Regions from separate parts of the Arthrobacter sp. EM1 genome, predicted to be linked through region 2. Evidence: predicted binding sites of a transcription regulator. Region 2 holds the regulator's gene; the other holds the start of a gene.
The links. Region 2 encodes LexA, which represses DNA repair genes until DNA is damaged. Its sites were predicted from a motif close to TCGAACANNTGTTCGA; they were not measured.

Region 1 (5,748 bases), 730 kb from region 2:
CCGAGCCACCAACGACGTCGACAACATTGCCCAGGCGCTCAACCAGCTGCTCAACCAGCTCATTATGTCGCTGTTGATGCTCTCCGGGGCGCTGGGCATGATGCTGTGGATCTCCCCGGTGCTGGCAGTGATCGCGCTGGTGTCCGTCCCGGTGTCGACCCTCATCACCGTCCTGGTGGCCCGGAAGTCACAGGGCCATTTCACTGAGCAATGGAGCAGCACCGGGGAGCTGCACGCACAACTCGAGGAGCTATTCACCGGACATGAGGTGATCAAGGCCTTTGGCCGGCAGGAGGCAGCTGCGTCCAGTTTCAGGGACGCCAACGACCGATTGTGCCGCGCGGGCGCACGCGCCCAGTACGTGTCCGGCGTCGTTCAGCCGCTGATGGTCCTGGTCTCCAACCTCAACTACATCGCCGTCGCCGTCGTCGGGGCGCTTCAGGTGCTGTCCGGGGCCATGACGATTGGCGGCCTTCAGGCCTTCATCCAATTCAGCAGGCTCTTCAGCCAACCGATGGGGCAGATTGGCGGCATGCTGACCCTGCTGCAGTCCTGCCTGGTCTCGGCCGGGCGGGTCTTTAACCTCCTGGATGCACCGGAGATCCCGCCGGACCCGGACCCGGGCCGGCACGGGGCCGGAATTGCGCCGCCCCATGCCGCGGGCCGGGTCACGTTTGAGCGTGTGACGTTCGGTTACCGGCCCGGTTCACCGGTGGTCCAGGATCTGAGTTTTACCGTGGAACCCGGCCAGACCGTGGCAATTGTTGGCCATACCGGAGCCGGCAAGACCACTGTGGTGAACCTGCTTATGCGCTTCAACGAACTCGATTCGGGCCGGATTACTGTCGACGGCACGGATATCGCGGAACTGACACGCGACGAACTGCGGGCCAGGTTCGGGACCGTGTTGCAGGACTCCTGGCTCTTCACCGGCAGCATCCGGGAGAACATCGAATACGGCCGCCCCGGCGCGGGCGATGCCGCAGTGATTGCCGCTGCTCAGGCCAGCCATGTTGACCAGTTCGTCCGGGCGCTGCCTGAGGGGTACGACACGATGCTCGGCAACGACGGAGACTCGCTCAGCCGCGGACAGCGCCAGCTGATTTCGATTGCCCGTGCGCAACTCGCCAGGCGCAGCATCCTGGTCCTGGACGAGGCGACCAGCTCGGTGGATAGCCGCACCGAAGTCCAGATCCGCCGGGCGATGCGCGGCCTCAGGCAGGGACGCACCAGCTTCGTGATTGCCCACCGCTTGTCCACCGTGCGCGACGCTGATCTAATTCTGGTCATGGATCAAGGACGGATCGTTGAACAAGGAACCCACCGCCAACTCATCTCCAGGGGTGGGATGTACCTGAAACTGTATAAGGCACAGTTCGCCCGCCGCGAACAGGCCACCTCCGGCCGGGAGCCCGGACAGTGACCCCCACGGACGCATCGACGGTCCCCTTTCCCGGTGCCTGGCGGCCCAACCCCGGCAGCACGGTCCCGTTGTTTGATCAGCTCCGGCTCAACATTATTGAACGGGCCGACAACGGCGCGCTGGCGCCCGGGACCAAGCTCCCTGCCGTCCGCAGCCTTGCCGGCGAGCTGGGGGTCGCACCCCATACCGTGGCCCGCGCCTACAAGGAACTCGAGGCCGCCGGCGTTGTGGTCACCCGGGGCCGAAACGGCACTGTGATGTGCGCACGGGACGAAGCCTGGAGCTCGCTCTCCGCTGTGGCTGCCGGGTTCGCCGATGCCGCGAAAGCCCAGGGCGCCAGCTTCGCCGAGGCCGTGCAGCTGCTCGCCGCCGCGTACGACCGCTCCTAGGACCGGCGCTAAGTTGCCGCGCGGGATTTCGCGGCACGGGGCGCCCCGGAAATGGATCTTCGAAGAAGTTTTCGATTAGCATTGGTAGCGTGCCTAAAGCCGTAGCTGACGATCCAGCCGTAGATTCCCAGTCCGCAGTCCTCCCGACGGAGTCCGCAAAACCGGGCCGCGCAGACGATGCGCGCCCCGCGGTGAAGCGTCCGGACATGTCGCGGCTGGTGGTCAAAGGCGCGCGCGAGCATAATCTGCGCAACGTGGACCTGGACCTGCCCCGCGACTCCATGATCGTTTTTACCGGCCTCTCCGGCTCGGGCAAGTCGTCCCTGGCGTTCGACACTATTTTTGCCGAAGGCCAACGCCGCTACGTCGAATCCCTCTCCGCCTACGCCAGGCAGTTCCTCGGCCAGGTGGACAAGCCCGACGTCGACTTCATCGAGGGCCTCTCGCCCGCGGTGTCCATCGACCAGAAGTCCACCAGCAAAAACCCGCGCTCCACGGTGGGTACCATCACCGAAATCTACGACTACATGCGGCTCCTGTGGGCCCGCGTTGGCCGCCCACACTGCCCCATCTGCGGGGAGCCCGTCGCGAAGCAAACCCCGCAGCAGATCGTGGACCAGCTCCTGGAGCTGCCGGAAGGCACCCGCTTCCAGGTCCTGGCACCGGTTGTCCGGGGCCGCAAGGGCGAATTCGTCGAATTGTTCAAGGAGCTCACCGCCAAGGGATACTCGCGTGCCCGGGTCGATGACACGCTGATCCAACTCAGCGACCCGCCCAAGCTGGGCAAACAGTTCAAACACACCATCGAGGTGGTGGTGGATCGCCTTGTGGTCAAGGACGGCATCAGCCAGCGCCTCACGGACTCGGTGGAAACTGCCTTGGGCCTTGCCGAGGGCAGGATCCTCGCCGAGTTCGTCGACCTCGAAGCTGACGACCCGGAGCGGGTCCGGGCGTTCTCCGAACACCTCGCCTGCCCAAATGAGCACCCCCTGGCGATCGATGAGATCGAACCCCGCTCCTTTTCCTTTAACAATCCTTTCGGTGCGTGCTCGGCCTGCAGCGGCATCGGCACGAAGCTCGAGGTCGATGAGGAACTGATCATCCCGAACGGGGAGTTGTCCCTGGCGGAGGGTGCCATCGCTCCGTGGTCGCTCGGCACGGCAACCACGGAGTACTGGAACCGGCTGCTCGGCGGACTCGCCAAGGAACTGGGTTTCTCCATGAAAACCCCGTGGGACAAGCTCTCCGAGGACACCCGCCAGACCGTGCTGCACGGCAAGGACCACAAAGTGGTGGTGCAGTACCGCAACCGTTTCGGCCGGGAACGCAAATACAGCACAGGCTTCGAAGGCGTCATCCAGTACGTCCACCGCAAGCACCTCGAAACGGACTCGGACAAGGCCCGGGACCGTTACGAGGAGTACATGCGGCAGATTCCGTGCCCGGTCTGCAACGGTGCACGCCTGAACCCGGCCTCGCTCTCGGTGCTGATCAACGGCAAGTCCATTGCCGCGGTCGCCGCGTTGCCAATGCGCGACTGCGCCTATTTCCTGGACAACCTGGTGCTGACCGGACGGGAGGCCCAGATTGCCAACCAGGTCCTTAAGGAGATCCAGGCCCGGCTCACCTTCCTGCTCGACGTCGGCCTGGAGTATTTGAACCTGGAGCGGGCGTCCGGCACTCTCTCCGGCGGCGAAGCCCAGCGGATCCGGCTGGCCACCCAGATCGGTTCCGGCCTGGTGGGTGTCCTTTACGTCCTGGACGAGCCTTCCATCGGCCTGCACCAGCGGGATAACCGGCGCCTGATCGAGACACTCACCCGGCTGCGGGACCTCGGCAACACCCTGATTGTGGTCGAACACGACGAGGACACCATCCAGGAGGCCGACTGGGTGGTCGATATCGGACCCGGCGCCGGCGAGCACGGCGGCATGGTGGTGCACTCCGGTTCCTATCAGGGGCTGCTCGAGAACACCGAGTCACTCACCGGTGACTACCTCTCCGGCCGGAAGCGGATCGAAGTCCCGAAAAAGCGGCGAAAGTACGACAAAAAGCGTGAGCTTAAGGTCGTCGGCGCCAAGGAGCACAACCTCCTGAACGTTGACGCTACGTTCCCGCTGGGTCTGTTCACCGCGGTGACCGGCGTCAGCGGCTCCGGCAAGTCCACCCTGGTAAACGAGATCCTGTACAAGGTCCTGGCCAACAAGCTCAACGGCGCCAAACAGGTGGCCGGACGGCATAAGTCCATCCAGGGCCTCGAGCATCTCGACAAGGTGGTCCACGTCGATCAGAGCCCCATCGGCCGCACACCGCGGTCCAACCCAGCCACCTACACTGGCGTTTTCGACAATATCCGCAAGCTTTTCGCGGACACCACTGAGGCCAAGGTGCGCGGCTACCTGCCGGGCCGGTTCTCCTTCAACGTCAAGGGCGGCCGCTGCGAGGCTTGCTCCGGTGACGGCACGCTGAAGATCGAAATGAACTTCCTGCCGGACGTCTACGTACCCTGCGAGGTGTGCCACGGCGCCCGGTACAACCGCGAAACCCTGGAAGTCCACTACAAGGGCAAAACGATCGCCGACGTACTGAACATGCCCATCGAGGAAGGCGCCGAATTCTTCGCGGCGTTCTCGCCGATTGCCCGCCACCTGAGCACCCTCGTCGACGTCGGGCTCGGCTATGTCCGGCTGGGGCAGCCCGCGACGACACTCTCCGGCGGCGAGGCCCAGCGGGTGAAGCTGGCAGCCGAACTGCAGAAGCGCTCCAACGGCCGCAGCATCTACGTCCTTGACGAACCCACCACAGGGCTGCACTTCGAGGACATCCGGAAACTGCTGCTGGTCCTGCAGGGCCTCGTGGACAAGGGCAACACCGTCATCACCATCGAGCACAACCTCGATGTAATTAAAAGCGCTGACTGGATCGTCGACCTGGGCCCGGACGGAGGGTCCGGCGGTGGCCGAATTGTAGCTTCCGGAACACCGGAACAGGTGGCAAAGTCCACCCAAAGCCATACCGCGGCCTTCCTGGCCGACATTCTGGCCTGAAGCCGGCCGGGGCCGGTGCTTCCACCGAAGCGCCGGCCTTGCCGCGTCGGATACATTCCTTTCGGGGCATACGGGTTTCTGGCATCGGGAGACTCGTGAGAAACTAAGCCGGTGACCCAAACAACAGTGCCCGTGATTTTCGACCTGGACGGCACTCTTGTCGATCCGGTGCACGGAATATCGGACGGAATCGCGGCGGCCCTTACAGAGCTCGGACTCCGCATTCCGGGTAAAGCCCGAATGGATGCCATGATTGGCCCCAAACTCAGCCATTCGCTCACCGAAATCGCCGGGGTGCCTGCCGGTCAACTGGACGACGCCATCCGCATCTACCGTGCGCACTATCTGGCCACCGGCATCGCCCAAAGCCGGCTCTATCCCGGTATTCGCGCGCTGCTGGAAACCTTTGCCGGCGCAGGCCGGCCCATCGCCGTCGCCACCCAGAAACCCGAGGGCCTGGCCCGGACAGTGCTGGAGCACCACGGGATTGCCGGCCTGTTCCTCACCATCCGAGGCTCGGCCGCGGATGAGGCAGCGGCAGCCGGGACCCAGTCGGGGAAGAAATCGATCGTTGCCGCGGCGCTCTCGGATTTCTCCGGCCGTGGCCTGGACACCCGCGGTGCCGTGATGGTGGGGGACCGTGCCCAGGACGTTGCCGGCGCCGCTGCCAACGGCCTTGACTGTATCGGCGTAGGCTGGGGATTCGCTCCGGCTGGGGAACTGAACACTGCCGGCGCCGTGGAGGTTGTGCACAGCAGCGCCGAACTCTACGGGAGCATTACCCGGCGGGACACCGCCGTGAATCCGGAGCCGCTGGACCCGGTTGCCGTGAACCCGAACCTGACGAACGACGCTGTAAACGAGGTGTGCACCGATGGCAATGTTTGAT
Region 2 (5,748 bases):
CGTGCCGTGGTGATGGTGCGTGAAGGCTTCGCCGCTGAACTGGATTCGTTCATCAGCAATGACTGAGGCAGCGGTGACCGGGGCGGAAGCCGACACGGACCACCCGGCGGGAACCGCCCGGGCAGCGGAGGACGCGGCCACGGCGGTCCCGGCGGCGGTGGACCCTGCCGGGACTGAACCGGACGCAAAGCCGCCGGCTCGAACAGGTGCCCGGGCCGGTGCGGAATTCGTCGTCGAACTGCTCGACCGCGCCGTGGCGGGAATGGGCGGCCAGAGCCGGGACGGCCAGCACGAGATGGCCCGGCAGGTGGCGCACGCGATTGACAGCGGCGACCACCTGCTGGTCCAGGCCGGCACGGGCACCGGCAAATCCCTCGCGTACCTGATCCCGCTGATCGCCCACTCGCTGGTCAGCGACAAGCCCACACTGGTCTCCACCGCCACCCTCGCCCTGCAGACCCAGATCGTTGGCAGGGACCTGCCCCGGCTGCTGAAGACCATCACCCCGGCGCTGGACCGGCCGGTCAAAATTGCCCTCGTCAAGGGACGGTCCAACTACGTGTGCCGGCATAAGCTCGACGGCGGCTTCCCTTCGGAAGAGCCGTCCGAAGGCCAGCTCTTCTCGCTCGGGGAGGATACCTCCGTGCCGCATTTTGCCGCCGCGATGGGCGGCCCGTCCTCCCAGCTCGGCAAGGAGGTCGTCCGGCTCCGCGACTGGGCCGAGGACACCTCGACGGGAGACCGGGATGAGCTTTTGCCAGGGGTCACCGACCGTGCGTGGCGGCAGGTCTCAGTTACCTCGATGGAGTGCCTTGGCGCGCAAAAATGCCCGCTGGCGGCAGAGTGCTTCAGCGAACTCGCCCGCCAGAACGCCGCGGACGCCGACGTTGTTGTCACCAACCACGCCATGCTGGCGGTCAGCGCCTTCGAGGGCCTCGCAGTGCTGCCGGAATACGATGTTGTGGTGGTCGATGAGGCCCATGAACTCCAGGACCGCGTGACCGGCGCGGTCTCCGGCCAGCTCTCCGTCGCGATGGTGCACGCCGCCGCGTCCGGGGCCCGGAAGCACACCGGCATTACGGTGGACGCGCTGAACAACGCCGCCGCCAACCTGGAACTTGCCATTGAGGGCGTCCCCGGCGGGCTGATGCCGAACGGGTTAAACAGTGAACAGCTGGACTGTGTCGACCAGTTGCGGGACGCGTGCCGCGCGGCCCTCTCGGATTCCAAGGGGGACAGCGCCAACACGGCCGACGGCGGCCGCCAGCTGGCGCGCTCGCGCCTGATGGTGATCCTGGAGCTATGCGAACGGCTGCTGGCGGCGCGGGAAAACCGTGAAGTGGTCTGGTTTTCCCGCAACAGCACCTTTGACCCGCAGCAGGGCTACTCCCAGCCCGACGAGTCCGCGCCCGCCCTGGTCAACATCGCTCCGCTCAGTGTCGCCGGCCGGCTCCGTGAGGGCCTCTTCGCGGACCACACTGTAATTCTGACCTCCGCGACCCTGGCGATCGGCTCCGCGTTCGAACCCGCCGCCGGCGGCTTGGGCCTGGTCGGCCCCGGGGCCCCCAGCTGGACCGGCGTCGACGTCGGTTCACCCTTCGAATACCCCAAACAAGGCATTCTCTACGTCGCCAAGCACCTGCCCAAGCCCGGCCGCGGCACGTCCCCGGAAGCCCTCGACGAACTCGAGAAGCTCATCCGCGCCTCCGGCGGCGGGGCGCTGTGCCTGTTTTCGTCCCGCCGCGCCGCCGAGGACGCAGCCGAGGCGATGCGGCCGCGGCTGGACGTCAGCATCCTATGCCAGGGCGACTCGACCATGACCGCGCTTGTAAAACAGTTCGCCGATGAACCGGACACCTGCCTCTTTGGCACCATGTCCCTGTGGCAGGGCGTTGACGTGCCCGGCGCCTCCTGCCGCCTCGTGGTGATCGACCGGATTCCGTTTCCGCGTCCCGATGACCCGCTGATGACTGCCCGGTCCCGCGCCGTGGCACAGGCCGGAGGCAACGGCTTTATGAGCGTTTCCGCGACCCACGCCGCCATCCGCCTGGCCCAGGGCGCAGGCCGGCTGATCCGGACCACCACGGACAGGGGAGTGGTGGCTGTGCTGGATTCACGGCTGTCCACCGAACGCTATGGCGGATTCCTCCGGGCGGCGTTGCCGCCATTTTGGCCCACCAACGATCCCGTGGTCGCCATGGCTGCCCTGGAACGGCTTGGGAAGGAATCCGGGCAGCCCAACTAGCGGCCGCTGACGGGACGGTTTGCAGTGTTTTGGTGCTCCCACCCGGTTCCTTGAACCGGGCCAGGGCTGCAGCACCGGGCCCTCGGCATTCCCTCCGCCGGCTCTCCATCAGGGGCCAGGGAAACTCAGGGGGCAGCGAACCTAAGGGGCAGGGAACATAAGGGGGCGGGGAACCGGGCCGAACGTGCCGGGGGTCATAAGGCCGCGGCCGGGCTACCGGCGCGCCGGGTCGTGGCCGGATCAAGCCGGCACCAACGCGGGCTACAGCGAGCGCAGTACCGAGACGACTTTGCCCATAATGACGGCGTGGTCGCCGAGTATGGGCTCGTACTGCGTGTTCTGCGGCAGCAGCCAGGTGTGGCCGTCGCGCTGCCGGAAGGTCTTAACGGTGGCCTCGTCGTCCAGCAGCGCGGCCACGATATCTCCGTTGACGGCGTCGCCCTGCTGGCGCACCACCACCCAGTCGCCGTCGCAGATGGCTGCATCGATCATGGAATCCCCGGCGACCTTGAGCATAAACAGCTCGCCGTGGCCCACCAGCTGGCGGGGCAACGGCATCACGTCCTCAACGACCTGATCGGCCAGGATCGGACCGCCGGCCGCGATCCGGCCCACCAGCGGCACCATGGCGGTGTCGGTGGCACTGCTCAACTCGGACACGGACAGCCCGCCCACGGTCCGCAGCCCGCCGGCCTTGGCGGCTGGGATCTTTGTGCTTCCCTCATCGAGGGTCAGCGGCATCAGCACTTCCATGGCACGCGGGCGCTTCGGGTCGCGCCGCAGGTAACCCAGCTTTTCCAGTTGTGCGAGCTGGTGGGTGACGCTGGAGAGGCTGGCCAGTCCTACCGTGTCGCCGATCTCGCGCATGGACGGCGGGTAGCCGTTGTCCGTCACGGAGCGCTGGATAGTTTCCAGAATCTTCTTTTGCCGAACGGTAAGGCTCTTCGGTGGCCGGGCAGCCTGCGGGCCCCGCTGGGTGGCCCTGCCGCCAGTGGCTTGTGCTGCCATGTTCGCCAACGCCTTTCCGTTCCGCCCGGCTGCCGTGGCTGCGGCCGCCGGGAACTTCCGGCCTGAAATGTCAGACCCTGCTGATCAACTGCAGAAGTGGTTGTTCTTTGAGTCAAACCTAGGCCAGCCACACCGCTTTTTCAAACATTTGTTCTAGCGAGTCTCGACAATGTTCGTTAATAAGTGCTAAAACAGAACTAACAAGATTCGAACATGTGTTCTATTACTTAGTTGCCCGTGCAGGGCATGGCGTTCGGTTGTTTGTTCGAAAGTTAGGCCGGTTGGCGGCACGTATGTGGAGTGCGCCGGGCGGCACAGTATGGTCCAGGAAGGGCTCAGTTCATGTCAGCATCAAGCGCGTTTCACGACACTTTCGGCCGCGACGCATTCGGCAACTACGGCCGGCACGACGCCGGCGCACCCGGCGGCGGGTCCGCCCCTGCCGTGCAGGACAGCCCCGGCAGCCGGCAGCTCAACGCCGTCCGCGGGCCGCGTGCCCGGCAGGCGCCGCTGAAGCTCACCCGCCGGGGGCGCCTTGTTTTTATCGGCGTGCCGCTGATGCTGCTGGCTGCACTGATTTTGACCCTGAGCGGCTTCCTCAACGCGCCCGCCAAAGCGGCAGAGTCCACCGCTGAGTTGTCACCCACACCAACTGTCACCGTGACGGTGCAGCCGGGGGAGTCGCTCTGGGCCATTGCCGCCGCCGTGGTGCCCAGCCGTGACCCCCGCGACGTCGTTGCCGACATCATCGAGCTGAACAACCTCGAGGCGGCACGCGTGGTGCCGGGCCAGGCCCTTTTCATTCCGTCCACGTAGGGCCATTGAGCGATGGGTCAGGTGTCACAGTTTCCGGGCCCGCGGCGATCTCACTTAAACTAGTGAGGTGACTGACCAGTTAGAGCGCCTGAACCGACTTCCCCTCCGGACCAATCTTCGCGGACTGACGCCCTACGGTGCGCCGCAGCTTGACGTTCCCATCCTGCTGAACGTCAATGAAAACACCCACGGTGTCCCGGCCGATGTGCTCGCCGCGATCTCGGAGGCGGTTACCCTTGCCGCCGCCGGCCTGAACCGCTATCCGGACCGCGAGTTTACGGAGCTGCGCGAAGCCCTTGCGGAATACCTGGGCCACGGGCTGGGCGCGGAGAACATCTGGGCGGCAAACGGTTCCAACGAGGTGCTGCAGCAGATCCTCCAGGCCTTCGGCGGTCCGGGGCGCACTGCCCTTGGTTTCCCTCCCACGTACTCTATGTATCCGCTGCTGGCCGCCGGAACGGACACCGGATACATCACGGGCATCCGTGCCGAGGACTACGGCCTGAGCGCCGGCTCGGCCGCCCGCCAGGTCCGGGAACTGCAGCCGAATATCGTCTTCCTGTGTTCCCCGAACAACCCCACCGGTACGGGTCTGGGCCTGGACGTGGTGAAGGCCGTGTACGAAGCCGGCGAAGCCAGCCAGACGATAGTGATCGTCGACGAGGCGTACCACGAGTTCGCCCACGACGGCACGCCGAGCGCCCTCACCCTCCTGCCCGGGCGGGAGCGCCTGATCGTCTCGCGCACCATGAGCAAGGCTTTTGCCCTTGCCGGTGCCCGCGTTGGCTACATGGCGGCAGCGCCCGAGGTCACCGATGCGCTGCGGCTGGTGCGGCTTCCGTACCACCTTTCGGCGATCACCCAGGCAACAGCCCTGGCCGCCCTGCGGCACCGGGTCGCCCTGATGGCGGATGTTGAGGACATCAAGCGACAACGGGACAGGATAGTTGCCGAGCTGCAGCGTATGGGCCTCAAGCCTGCTGCCTCTGATTCGAACTACGTCTTTTTTGGCGGTCTCGACAGTCCGCACGAGGTCTGGCAGGGGCTGCTGGACGCGGGTGTGCTCATTCGGGACGTTGGCATCCCCGGGCATCTGCGGGTCACTGCGGGCACTGAGACGGAAACCACAGCATTCCTCGGAGCCCTCGAGCGACTCCTGGCCGGCCGCGCAGCGCCGCCCGCCTAGACTTAACACCGGACATCCACACTGCCTGCACGCCGGGCACCGTCGTCATCCAAAGGACACCCACATGAGCATCCCCGGATCAACCGCTACCGAGGGCCGGACCGCACGCATGGAACGGACCACCAGCGAATCTTCCGTCCTTGTCGAGATCAACCTGGACGGAACCGGCGTCTCGGACATCAGCACCTCGGTCCCGTTTTATGACCACATGCTGACGGCGTTGAGCAAGCACTCCCTGATCGACATAACAGTCAAGGCCACCGGGGACACACACATCGACGTCCACCACACGGTCGAGGACGTCGCCATCACCTTCGGCGAGGTCCTGCGCACCGCCCTCGGCAACAAAGCCGGGATCCGGCGCTTCGGCGAAGCAACCGTCCCCCTCGACGAGGCGCTTGCGCACGCCGTGGTGGATGTTTCCGGCCGCCCGTACCTCGTCCACGGCGGCGAGCCTGCCGGCCAGGAGTACCACCTGATCGGTGGACACTTC

Region 1: the regulator LexA is predicted to act here: its motif matches at 1,872-1,887, upstream of uvrA (excinuclease ABC subunit UvrA).

Annotation. Positions count from the first base shown of each region.
Region 1 covers NZ_CP124836.1:1,715,698-1,721,445, forward strand. The annotation lists gene QI450_RS07840 (ABC transporter ATP-binding protein) at 1-1,423, shown strand, start outside; gene QI450_RS07845 (GntR family transcriptional regulator) at 1,420-1,812, shown strand; gene uvrA (excinuclease ABC subunit UvrA) at 2,019-4,859, shown strand; gene QI450_RS07855 (HAD hydrolase-like protein) at 4,971-5,747, shown strand; gene QI450_RS07860 (lysophospholipid acyltransferase family protein) at 5,734-5,748, shown strand, end outside.
Region 2 covers NZ_CP124836.1:990,298-996,045, forward strand. The annotation lists gene hflX (GTPase HflX) at 1-66, shown strand, start outside; gene QI450_RS04400 (ATP-dependent DNA helicase) at 59-2,245, shown strand; gene lexA (transcriptional repressor LexA) at 2,507-3,253, opposite strand; gene QI450_RS18080 (LysM peptidoglycan-binding domain-containing protein) at 3,596-4,069, shown strand; gene QI450_RS04415 (histidinol-phosphate transaminase) at 4,137-5,255, shown strand; gene hisB (imidazoleglycerol-phosphate dehydratase HisB) at 5,320-5,748, shown strand, end outside.